Regions from separate parts of the Streptomyces sp. NPDC058231 genome, predicted to be linked through region 2. Evidence: riboswitches for the same ligand, from Rfam matches in the RefSeq annotation. Region 2 holds a riboswitch; the other holds the start of a gene.
What was found. A riboswitch is a leader RNA that binds a small molecule or an ion and turns the genes downstream of it on or off. The one in region 2 is predicted to bind thiamine pyrophosphate.

Region 1 (5,415 bases), on a different contig from region 2:
CCGCTGTCCCGACGTTGATCGGTTCGGTTCAGCGGGCGTTGAGGCTGTTGGAGGCTGTGGGTGCTCACCGGGACGGGGCGCCCGCCAAACAGCTCGCCCGGGAGGCGGGGCTTCCCCTTCCCACCGCCTACCACCTGTTGCGCACCCTGACCCATGAGGGCTACCTGCGGCGCGAGAACGGTGTGTTCCTCTTCGGTGCTGCCGCCGAGAGGCTCGTCGACGACGGCGCTCTGCACAGTCGCCGCGGCGCGATGACCCAGTCGCTGGCCCGGTGGCGCGACATCATCGGGACACCGGTCTACTGCGCCGTCTATCGAGAGGGCGAGATCGAACTCCTGGCGGCAGCCGACACCCCGGCCGTCCCCGCGGTGGAGGAGTGGGCCCCGTTCCGGGAGACCGGGTACGCCCACGCCATCGGTCAGTGTCTGCTGAGCCAGCTCGACGACAAGGCCCGCCAGGACCATCTCGACCGTCACCCCGTGCAGCCGCTGACCCGCTATTCGGTCCGGGACCGAGCGGCGCTCCTCGCTCGCCTGAGGGCATCGGAGCACGTGCAACCCGTCGTCGAGCGACAGGAGTACGCCCTCGGGACGGTCTGCGCAGCCATCCCGATCGCGGCCGGGTTCACTGCAGCCGCCGTGGCGATTTCTGTACCCCTCGACCAGGAAGACCGGTTGCTCCCCGCAATCGAACGACTACGCATCGAAGTGTCGAGCCTCTTGCGTTCGTTCGTGTTCTCTATCAGTATCTGAAAAATCACTCCTTGTGATCTGCTATCGCGTGCACCACGATGGCGTCAATAGGGCCATGGGGGATCATTCCTGGCCAGATTCATCTACTGCGGGGTTGAACGATGCGCGAGTCGGTTCAAGCTGAGGTCATGATGAGCTTCCTCGTCTCCGAGGAACTCTCATTCCGTATCCCGGTGGAGCTCCGGTACGAGGTGTGCGATCCGTACGCGATCCGGATGACCTTCCACCTGCCCGGCGACGCCCCCGTCACCTGGGCTTTCGGCCGTGAGCTGCTGCTGGACGGGCTCAACAGCCCCAGTGGCGACGGCGATGTGCACATCAGCCCCACCGAGCCCGAGGGGCTCTCCGACGTACACATCCGCCTTCAGGTCGGCCCGGACCGCGCGCTCTTCAGGGCCGGCACCGCGCCGCTCGTGGCGTTCCTCGACCGGACGGACAAGCTCGTACCGCTCGGACAGGAGTGCACGCTGAGTGACTTCGAGGGCAGTCTGGAAGACGCTCTGGGCCGCATTCTGGCCAAGGAACAGAACGCCGGTTGAAGGAGACCGCGCCGACGCCCCGCCGGCCGGTCGAACGCAGCCTCTGCCGAACGGGTGATATGTGCTCCACGTCGAGACGCTCAACGCCTCGCCCTGCGACGCCGGCCCCTTCCGCCCCGTACAGGTCCTGAAGCCACGGCTTCCGCGCCGGGATCTGTGCGGTCCGCGGAGACCACCAGCGCCGCGAGCACCGTCGTCACCGGCACCGAGGCGACCAGGCCGATCGAGCCGATCAGCGTCCGGACGATCTCCTCCGCCACCAGCTCGCTGTTGGCCACCGCCCCCACGCTGCTCTGCGCGATCGAGAACAGCAGCAACAGGGGAAGCGCGGCACCGGCATAGGCGAGCACCAGCGTATTGACCACGGAGGCGATGTGGTCGCGGCCGATCCTGATCCCCGCGCGGTACAGCTTCCGCACACCCATCGACGGATCCGCCTGGTGCAGCTCCCAGACCGCCGACGTCTGGGTGACCGTCACATCGTCGAGCACACCCAGCGAACCGATGATGACGCCGGCCAGCAGCAGACCGCTCATGTCGATGTGCGGGTACAGCCCGTGGATCAGACCGGTGCTGTCATCGGTGTTCCCGGACAGGCTCGCCCAGCCGATGAAGAGCGAACCGAGCAGTCCGATCAGCAGCAGTGAGATCAGCGTGCCGATGACCGCGACCGAGGTGCGGGCGGTCACTCCGTGGCACATGTAGAGCGCGATGAGCATGATCGCGCCGGCCCCGACGACCGCCACCAGCAGCGGATTCGACCCCTGGAGCACGGCCGGGAGGATGAACAGGGTCAGTACGGCGAAGGAGACGGCGAGGGCGACCAGCGCCATCACCCCGCGCAGCCTGCCGACCACGACCACCGCGAGCGCGAAGATACCGGCCAGCAGCACCATCGGGAACTTGCGGTCCACATCCGTCACGGAGTACTGCAGGTCGTGCGGTGCGTCGGGGGCGTACGCCACGACCACGCCCTGCCCCTCACGCAACTGACGCGGGGCGCCGGGCTGGACGATCTCGACGAACTTCCGTCCCTCGTCGGGTCCGGTCGTCACACGGACCGAGGCCTTCTTGCACAGCCCCGGTTCCCGGCCGGTGGCCGATCCCCCCGAGGACGCCGCGGTGTCACCGGTCACGGGTGCCTGCGAGGCGTTCACGTCCTCGCATCCGACCGTCTCGACACTCACCACCTTGCCCTGCTGGGTCTGCCGGTCGAAGCCGACACCGGTGCGCTCGTGCGCGGGCGCACCGCCCGGCCAGAGCACCACCAGACCGACAACGACCGCGGCGGCGAACGGGATCAGTACGGCCGCGATGACCTTGCGCAAATGCTGGGAGACCGGCGCTGCAGGACCGTGGCCGTGCGAGTGGCTGTGGTGCTGGTGTTCCTGCGTTCCGGGGTCACTCTGGAGGGACGTCACAGGGGGGATCATCGCAAGAAGGGAAGAGGCCCTCTGTTCAGTACGCCGCTCCGGGCGTTAGCGTGGTCGCACCTTTGCACACGCGGGAGCTCGGAGCACCGGGCTGAGAGGGCGCTGACATCCGTACATCCGTACGGGGAAGGCTGCGCCGACCGCTGAACCTGTTACCGGGTAATGCCGGCGTAGGGAGTAGGTCTCATGACCACATCGGATGCACGCACGCCTGCCTCGAACCGGGGCGACGAGGCCGGGAAGTCCATCGGCTGGCACAAGGGATACGTCCAGGGCTCGCGCCCGGACCTCCGGGTGCCGGTCCGGCAGGTGCACCTCACCAACGGCAAGGACGTGACGCTGTACGACACGTCGGGTCCGTACACCGATCCCACCACCGATACCGACGTGCGCCGCGGCCTCGCGCCGTTGCGGGAGAACTGGATCACCGCCCGCGGTGACACCGAGGAGTACGCGGGCCGCCCGGTCCGCCCCGAGGACGACGGGCTCAAGCACACCTCGCCCCGTGGCGGACTGCGCAACCTCGACGCGGTCTTCCCCGGGTGCCCGCGCCAGCCGCGCCGCAGCCGCGACGGCCGGCCGGTCACCCAGCTCGCGTACGCCCGCCGGGGCGAGATCACTCCGGAGATGGAGTACGTGGCGATCCGGGAGAACGTCGGACCCGAAATCGTGCGCGACGAGATCGCCGCCGGCCGGGCGGTCCTGCCGGCCAACGTCAACCACCCGGAGATCGAGCCGATGATCATCGGCAAGCGATTCCTGGTCAAGGTCAACGCCAACATCGGGAACTCGGCAGTCACCTCCTCCATCGAGGAGGAGGTCGAGAAAATGACCTGGGCGACCCGCTGGGGTGCCGACACGGTCATGGATCTCTCCACCGGCCGCAACATCCACACCACCCGTGAGTGGGTGCTGCGCAACTCCCCGGTCCCGATCGGGACCGTGCCGCTCTACCAGGCCCTCGAAAAGGTCGACGGCAGGGCGGAGGAGCTGACCTGGGAGATCTACAAGGACACCGTCATCGAACAGGCCGAGCAGGGCGTCGACTACATGACGGTGCACGCCGGCGTACGGCTGCCGTATGTCCCGCTGACCGCCCGCCGCAAGACCGGCATCGTCTCCCGCGGCGGATCGATCATGGCGGCCTGGTGTCTCGCGCACCACAAGGAGTCGTTCCTGTACGAGAACTTCGAGGAGCTCTGCGAGATCCTCGCGGCGTACGACGTGACGTACTCGCTGGGCGACGGGCTGCGTCCCGGCTCCATCGCCGACGCCAACGACGAGGCACAGTTCGCAGAACTGCGTACGCTCGGCGAACTCAACTCGGTGGCCAAGCGGTTCGGCGTCCAGACGATGATCGAGGGCCCGGGCCATGTCCCGATGCACAAGATCAAGGAGAACATCGACCTCCAGCAGGAGATCTGCGAGGAGGCGCCCTTCTACACGCTCGGCCCGCTGACCACCGATGTCGCCCCGGCGTACGACCACATCACCTCGGGCATCGGCGCCGCGATGATCGCCTGGTGGGGTACGGCGATGCTCTGTTACGTCACGCCCAAGGAGCACCTGGGCCTGCCCGACCGGGACGACGTGAAGACGGGCGTCATCACGTACAAGATCGCCGCCCACGCGGCGGACCTCGCCAAGGGGCATCCGGGGGCGCAGGACTGGGACGACGCGCTGTCGGACGCGCGGTTCGAGTTCCGCTGGGAGGACCAGTTCAACCTGGCGCTCGACCCGGACACGGCACGGGAGTTCCACGACGAGACGCTGCCCGCCGAGCCCGCGAAGACGGCGCACTTCTGCTCCATGTGCGGCCCGAAGTTCTGCTCGATGAAGATCAGCAGAAGCATCACGGAGCAGTTCGGCGGTGACGAGCCGACCGCGTCGGGCGAGGAGATCGCCGAGGGCATGCTCCAGAAGTCCAAGGAGTTCGCGGCCGCCGGGAACCGGGTCTACCTGCCGCTGGCGGACTGATTCGGCACCCCACAGGAGGGCCCGCGACCTCATGGGGGAGTCGCGGGCCCTTCGCTCCGACCGGACGGCTCGTACCCGGTACGAGGCTCCGCCCGGCCGACCGATGGATGCGGTATCTCGACTACATCTCGGCGGATTGCGCGCGGTCAGCGCCGGCCGCAAGGTGAGCGGTGGCGGGCGCGTACCGGGCCCCGCCACCGCCGGGCGCGTACCGGTGCGACTGCTACTGACCGCTCATGGTGGAAGCGAGATCGAAGCCGGATTGGGCGCCGGTGGCGCCGTCCGAATAGTCGCCGCAGACGTCCACGGCGCTGAACGTGGCGTCCCCGGCCACCACCAGACGTCCGCCGTCTTCGTCCTGCCACGTTCCCACCAGTTCGGTCTTCGCCAGCCGCAGGGGCTCGCCGTCGGGCACCGGCGGTGCGGTCAACCAGCGGCCGAGAATCAGTAGGGCGAGGAGTACCGCGGGCACGATGACGACGACTGCCGCTCCGATCGCCAGCCCGACGACGGTGAGGAAGAGGTTCGACCGCCGCCGCTTCGGCGGGGCGGGGCGAGGCGGCCACGAGGGCTCGTGGGCCCAGAGCCGCTGTGGCGGTCTCCGGGATTCCTCGGTCTCAGCCATGCGCACCCCCGCTCCGGGCCTGGCCACCGACGGCCGGCACGGTCATCATGCAGCTGCCGGACATCGCCGTTCACGGCAGGGTTCCGCCG
Region 2 (5,415 bases):
TGCTGCCGGGCCTCTGCGGCAACGCCGCATCGCGCACGTGAAGACTTGCTGCACAGGAGCGAGACCTGGCGCCTGGCACCGCCCCGTCTCGAGGTCTCGTCGATCGCTGCGAGGAGTGGATCGCCCTCGAGGAACGGGGCAAGTGGGTCAAGGAGCGGGACGCCTGGGCACAAGCCCGGCCGAGGCGTCCTCCTCGCGCACTCCAGCGGTCACGAAGACCGCCGGAACGGCGGCCGGTTCACCTTCCGGCGGCGTCAGATGCGCTCGCGGAACTGCCAGCCGTGGTCCACCGGCCCGATGCCGGCCCCCAACGCGAAACCCGCCGCGATCGCCCCGGTGATGTACTCCTTCGCCCGCCGCACCGCATCCGGTACCGGTCGGCCCTGTGCCAGGCCCACCGCGATGGCCGAGGCGAGCGTGCAGCCCGTGCCGTGGGTGTGGCGGTTGTCGTGACGCGGGGCGCGCAGCCAGTGCTCCTCGTCGCCGTCGGTGAGCAGGTCCACCGCCTCACCCGGCAGGTGACCGCCCTTCACCAGCACCCAGCGGGGCCCGTACGCGAGCAGTCGCGCGGCGGCGCGGCGCATGTCCGCCTCGTCCGACACCGCTACGCCGGTGAGCTGCGCCACCTCGTCGAGATTGGGCGTGGCCACCGTCGCGGTCGGCAGCAGTTCGGTCCGTACCGCGTCCAGGGCCTCGTCGGCCAGCAGCCGGTCCCCGTGCTTGGAGACGCTCACCGGGTCCACGACCACCGGGACCGCCGAATCCGACAGCAGCTCGGCGACCGCCGTGACCAGGGCGGGGGAGGAGAGCATCCCGGTCTTCACCGACTGGACGCCGATATCGTCGACGACGCTGCGGTACTGCGCACGGACCGCCTCCACGGGGAGCTCCCACGCACCCTGCACGCCCAGGGAGTTCTGCGCCGTGACAGCTGTGAGCACGCTCATGCCGTGGGCGCCGAGCGCCAGCATCGTCTTCAGGTCGGCCTGGATCCCGGCTCCTCCGCCGGAGTCGGATCCGGCGATCGTCAGCACGCGGGGCGGTGCGGTCATGCGGAGTTCTCCTCTTGGGTACGGGTCCAGGCCAGAGCGTACGCACGGGCCGCCGCGCGGGGATCCTCGGCGGCGCAGATACCGGAGACGACGGCGGCCCCCACCGCTCCGGCCTCCCGCAGGTGTGGCAGGTCGTCCGGGGTGATGCCGCCGATGGCCACGGCGGGCAGGCCACCGAGCCGGGCGAGGCGGGCGAAGCCTGCCCGGCCGAGTGCGGCCGGGGCGTCCGCCTTGGTCCGGGTCGCGTGCAGCGCCCCGATGCCCACGTGGTGGATGCCTGCCGGATCCTCGGCGGCGGCGCGCAGTTCGGCGGGCGTGGCCGCGCTCAGGCCCAGAACCGCGTGCTCCCCGATCAGTTCGCGTACGGCGGCGGGTGGCAGATCCGACTGGCCGACGTGAACCCCCGTCACACGTGCGCCGGCGGCACGGGCCGCCAGGAACACGTCCACCCGGTCGTTGACGATCAGCGCCACTCGTTCGGGGAGTACGGCGGCCACCTCAAGCACCGTGCGCAGGAACTCCCCGCCGTCGGCGTGCTTCTCCCGGATCTGCACGGCGGTGACGCCTCCGGCCACTGCCAGGGCGACGGTTCCGGCCACGCTCCGGCCGTGGGCGGCGCACTGGGCCGTGTCCGTGACCAGGTAGACCGACAGATCGACCGGTGCCGCGGTCATGCGAGAGCCATCCGTCCGGCGAGATCCGTCCCTCCCAGTGCGGCGAGTGCGTCCAGGAACGCGACGGCGAAGCTGCCGGGGCCGGACGCCTCCTTCGCGGCCTGCTCGGCGGCCACCGTGTACGCGGCCACGGCGGCCACCGTCGTGGCGAACCGGTCCTCGTCGACCGCTGCGAACGCCGCCATCACCGCCCCCAGTGCGCAGCCGCCTCCCGTCACCCGCGTCAACAGGGCATGCCCGTTGGCGATCCTGGCGGACCGCTCCCCGTCGGTGACGACGTCCACCGGGCCGGAGACGGCGACGACACAGCCGGTCCTGCCGGCCAGCTCGCGCGCCGATTCCTCGGCGGCCGCGACGTCGTCGGATGAGTCCACGCCACGGCCGCCGCCGCCCGCGCCCGCGAGCGCGATGATCTCGGACGCGTTCCCCCGGATCACCGCCGGTCGCAGGCCCAGGAGTTCCCGTGCCAGCGCGGTACGGACCGGAAGCGCGCCCACCGCCACCGGGTCGAGGACCCACGGCGTACCGGCCGAGGCCGCTGCCCGCGCGGCCTCGGTCATGGCGGAGCGCTGCTCGGCGTGCGGGGTGCCGAGGTTGACCAGGACACCGGAGGCGATCCGGGCGAACGGACCGGCCTCGTCCGGGATGTCGACCATGGCCGGTGAGGCGCCCAGCGCGAGCAGGACATTGGCGGTGAACCCCGTGACCACCGAGTTGGTCAGGCACTGGACCAACGGGGCGTCCGCCCGCACGCGGGCGAGAGCCTGCGGGACGAAGGCGGCGAGATCGGCGGATGTCGAGGGCATGGGATGTCGCTCCGTGGGGAGGGGGTGTCGTTCCGGTGGCGGGGACGCCGGGGTCCTCCGCCGGTTGCGAGCCGGATCAGGGCTGTGGGCGGCGGCGCAGCCGCAGCGGCGCGTAGACGGCGAGCGCCACGAGGAATGCCACGTAGTAGGAGAGGTCGGCGCCGTGCAGGGCGGACGCCACCGGACCCACGTACAGGCTGGTGTCCATGAACGGTACGGCCGCGGCGAAGGCGATGACGAATGCCGGCAGCGCGATCCATCCGGACTGGGGACGGCCGGTTTCGGCCGCGAGGTCGATCGCGGCGCCGCCCCGCGCCCGGGACCGGGCGAGCCAGTCGACGATGACGATCGCCACGAACCCGGGAATCCAGTAGCCGACGAAGAGCAGCACGTTCTGGAAGCGGGCCGTGGTGTCCGCGGCATGCATCCACAGCACCAGCGGGAAGCCGAGTGCCGCGGCGAGCGCGGCGGCCACGGGCCGCGGAATGCGCACCCCGACGGTCTGCAGGGCCAGGGACCCGCTGTAGTCGTTCATGGCGTTGCTGCAGAGGGCCGCCAGTGCCACGGCGAGCAGCCCGAACGCGCTGAGCACACCGCCGCCCAGCAGCTTGTCCACACCCGCGGCGGTCTGGTCGGTGAGCACGGAAGCGCCCAGCAGCCCGAGCGCCTGGACGGCCACGAACGACATCACCAGGCCGAGCATCGTGTACCAGAACATGCGGGGGCGCGAGGTGGTGCGCGGCAGGTAGCGGCTGAAGTCGCTGGCGTATGGGGCCCAGGACAGGGTCAGACTCAGCGCGATGGTGCTGGTGAGGACGGAAGCGCCGGCCTGATCGGCACCGTGCGCGGTACCCGCGCCGACCGGGTGGACCCCGTCGAGCAGCCGCCACGCGATCAGCGCGAACGCTGCGGCGAGCACAAAGGTCATCACGATCTGGAGCCGGTGGATGGCTTCGTAGCCCAGCACACCGAGGGCGCCCTGGGCCAGCATCATGACCAGGACGCCGAGCCAGAACGGCCAGCCGCACAGCCGCGCGAGCGCGTCCCCGCCGAACAGTCCGATCAGCGCGTCCCAGGCGACCGAGGAAAGCCACTGCAGGATGCCGGGTACGGTCACGGCGCGGCCGAACGCGAGGCGCGCCAGCGGCAGCTGCCCGGCGCCGGTCCGGCTGCCCCAGGTGCCCAGATAGGCCGTGGGCACCGCACCGATCACGGTGCCCAGCACGACGGCGGCGAGCGCCGTGGCGAAGTCCAGGCCGAGCGCGATGCCGACGGTGCCGGTGAACACGCCCGTCATCGTCAGATTGGGGGCGAACCATACGGTGAACAGGCGCCCGGGACCGCCGTAACGGTTGCTCTCGGGGACCGGTTCGATGCCGTGCGTCTCGACGCTCAGGTCGCCGGGGGCCGCCGGCATCCTGCCGTCGAAGACGGTCTGCCCGGTGTCGGTGGGCAGACCGCCGGAAACATGCGTCACAGGCATGAAAGACATCCCTCCGCCAGTACGAACTGGTTCAGGTTCGACGGGTGTGATCTCAGCCCTCGGCGGGGCACCCCGTGTCCGGTAGTACGGACAGACTAACCCGATCCTTTTCGACGCCGGTACGGAAGAGTGTGCGGCGACGGCTCGACGTGCCGTCCATGGTGCGGACGCACCGTGTGCCTCCGCCCGGGCATCCCGCCCGGTTGGCGGGAAGGCGGCCACGACCGCGCACTCCGTCGGTACCATCCGGTACTCCGGTCGTCGGAATCCTCCGCCGGGCGGCCCTGCGAGACCGCTTTACGGGAGAACCGGTGACCGAGCAAGCTCCGGCGGTGCGGATCGAGAGGGACGGCCCCGTCTTCACGGTGGTCCTCAGCCGCCCCGAGGTCCGCAACGCAGTCGACGGACCGACCGCGGCCCAACTGGCCGACGCCTTCCGCCGGTTCGATGCCGATCCGGAGGCATCCGTCGCCGTTCTCTGGGGCGAGGGCGGCACATTCTGCGCCGGGGCCGATCTCAAGGGCATCGGTACGGAGCGCGGCAACAAGGTCCTCGCCGACGGGGACGGGCCGATGGGGCCCACCCGGATGCGGCTGAGCAAACCCGTCATCGCCGCGGTCTCCGGACACGCGGTGGCCGGCGGCCTGGAACTCGCCGTCTGGTGCGATCTGCGGGTCGTGGAGGAGGACGCGGTCTTCGGGGTCTTCTGCCGCCGCTGGGGTGTTCCGCTGGTGGACGGAGGAACGGTGCGTCTGCCGCGGCTGATCGGTGAGAGCCGCGCCATGGACATGATTCTCACCGGCCGTCCGGTCGCGGCCGCCGAGGCGTACGACATCGGGCTCGCCAACCGGCTGGTGCCGTCCGGAGAAGCCCGCCGGGCGGCGGAACGGCTCGCCGCGGAGATCGCCGCGTTCCCGCAGCTCTGCCTGCGCCACGACCGGCTCTCCGTGCGTGAACAGCACGGTCTGAGCGAACCGGATGCCCTGGCCGCCGAGTACCGGCACGGCCTGGTCCCGCTCACCGCCGGGGAGACCCAGGCGGGTGCCGACCGGTTCGGCGGCGGTGCGGGCCGCCACGGGACCTTCGCCGACTGAACCGGCCGGATGCCGGAACGTGTCCCACGAGAGCTTTGGTCTAGATAATTCGAAGAGCGGCTCGTTAGCATCCGGGGCCGGGACCGGACGACGGCTCGCCGTTGTCCGGCGCATCGACAGCCGTGAGGCAGGGGCGACATGACGGGGACCGCCGAGGGTCGTGCCTTCGCCGAGGAGTACCGCGAGGCGCGCGAGATTCCTCGCGCCGGTCTCGCGGACTGGCGCGACGCCATCGCCTCCGCGGTGGACCTGGCCCCCGGACGTACGGTCCTGGACGTCGGAGCCGGCACCGGGGCGTTCGCCTCC

Region 1: another riboswitch for thiamine pyrophosphate. It lies ahead of thiC (phosphomethylpyrimidine synthase ThiC); the one in region 2 lies ahead of ACFVXE_RS20360 (purine-cytosine permease family protein).

Annotation. Positions count from the first base shown of each region.
Region 1 covers NZ_JBHVWN010000005.1:187,790-193,204, reverse strand. Annotated here, with positions in the region: gene ACFVXE_RS05775 (helix-turn-helix domain-containing protein) at 1-752, shown strand, start outside; gene ACFVXE_RS05770 (SsgA family sporulation/cell division regulator) at 854-1,291, shown strand; gene ACFVXE_RS05765 (YibE/F family protein) at 1,372-2,712, opposite strand; TPP riboswitch at 2,785-2,918, shown strand; gene thiC (phosphomethylpyrimidine synthase ThiC) at 2,911-4,701, shown strand; gene ACFVXE_RS05755 (hypothetical protein) at 4,925-5,326, opposite strand.
Region 2 covers NZ_JBHVWN010000029.1:31,300-36,714, reverse strand. Annotated here, with positions in the region: gene thiD (bifunctional hydroxymethylpyrimidine kinase/phosphomethylpyrimidine kinase) at 255-1,052, opposite strand; gene thiE (thiamine phosphate synthase) at 1,049-1,726, opposite strand; gene thiM (hydroxyethylthiazole kinase) at 1,723-2,532, opposite strand; gene ACFVXE_RS20360 (purine-cytosine permease family protein) at 2,609-4,015, opposite strand; TPP riboswitch at 4,007-4,100, opposite strand; gene ACFVXE_RS20355 (crotonase/enoyl-CoA hydratase family protein) at 4,327-5,109, shown strand; gene ACFVXE_RS20350 (class I SAM-dependent methyltransferase) at 5,248-5,415, shown strand, end outside.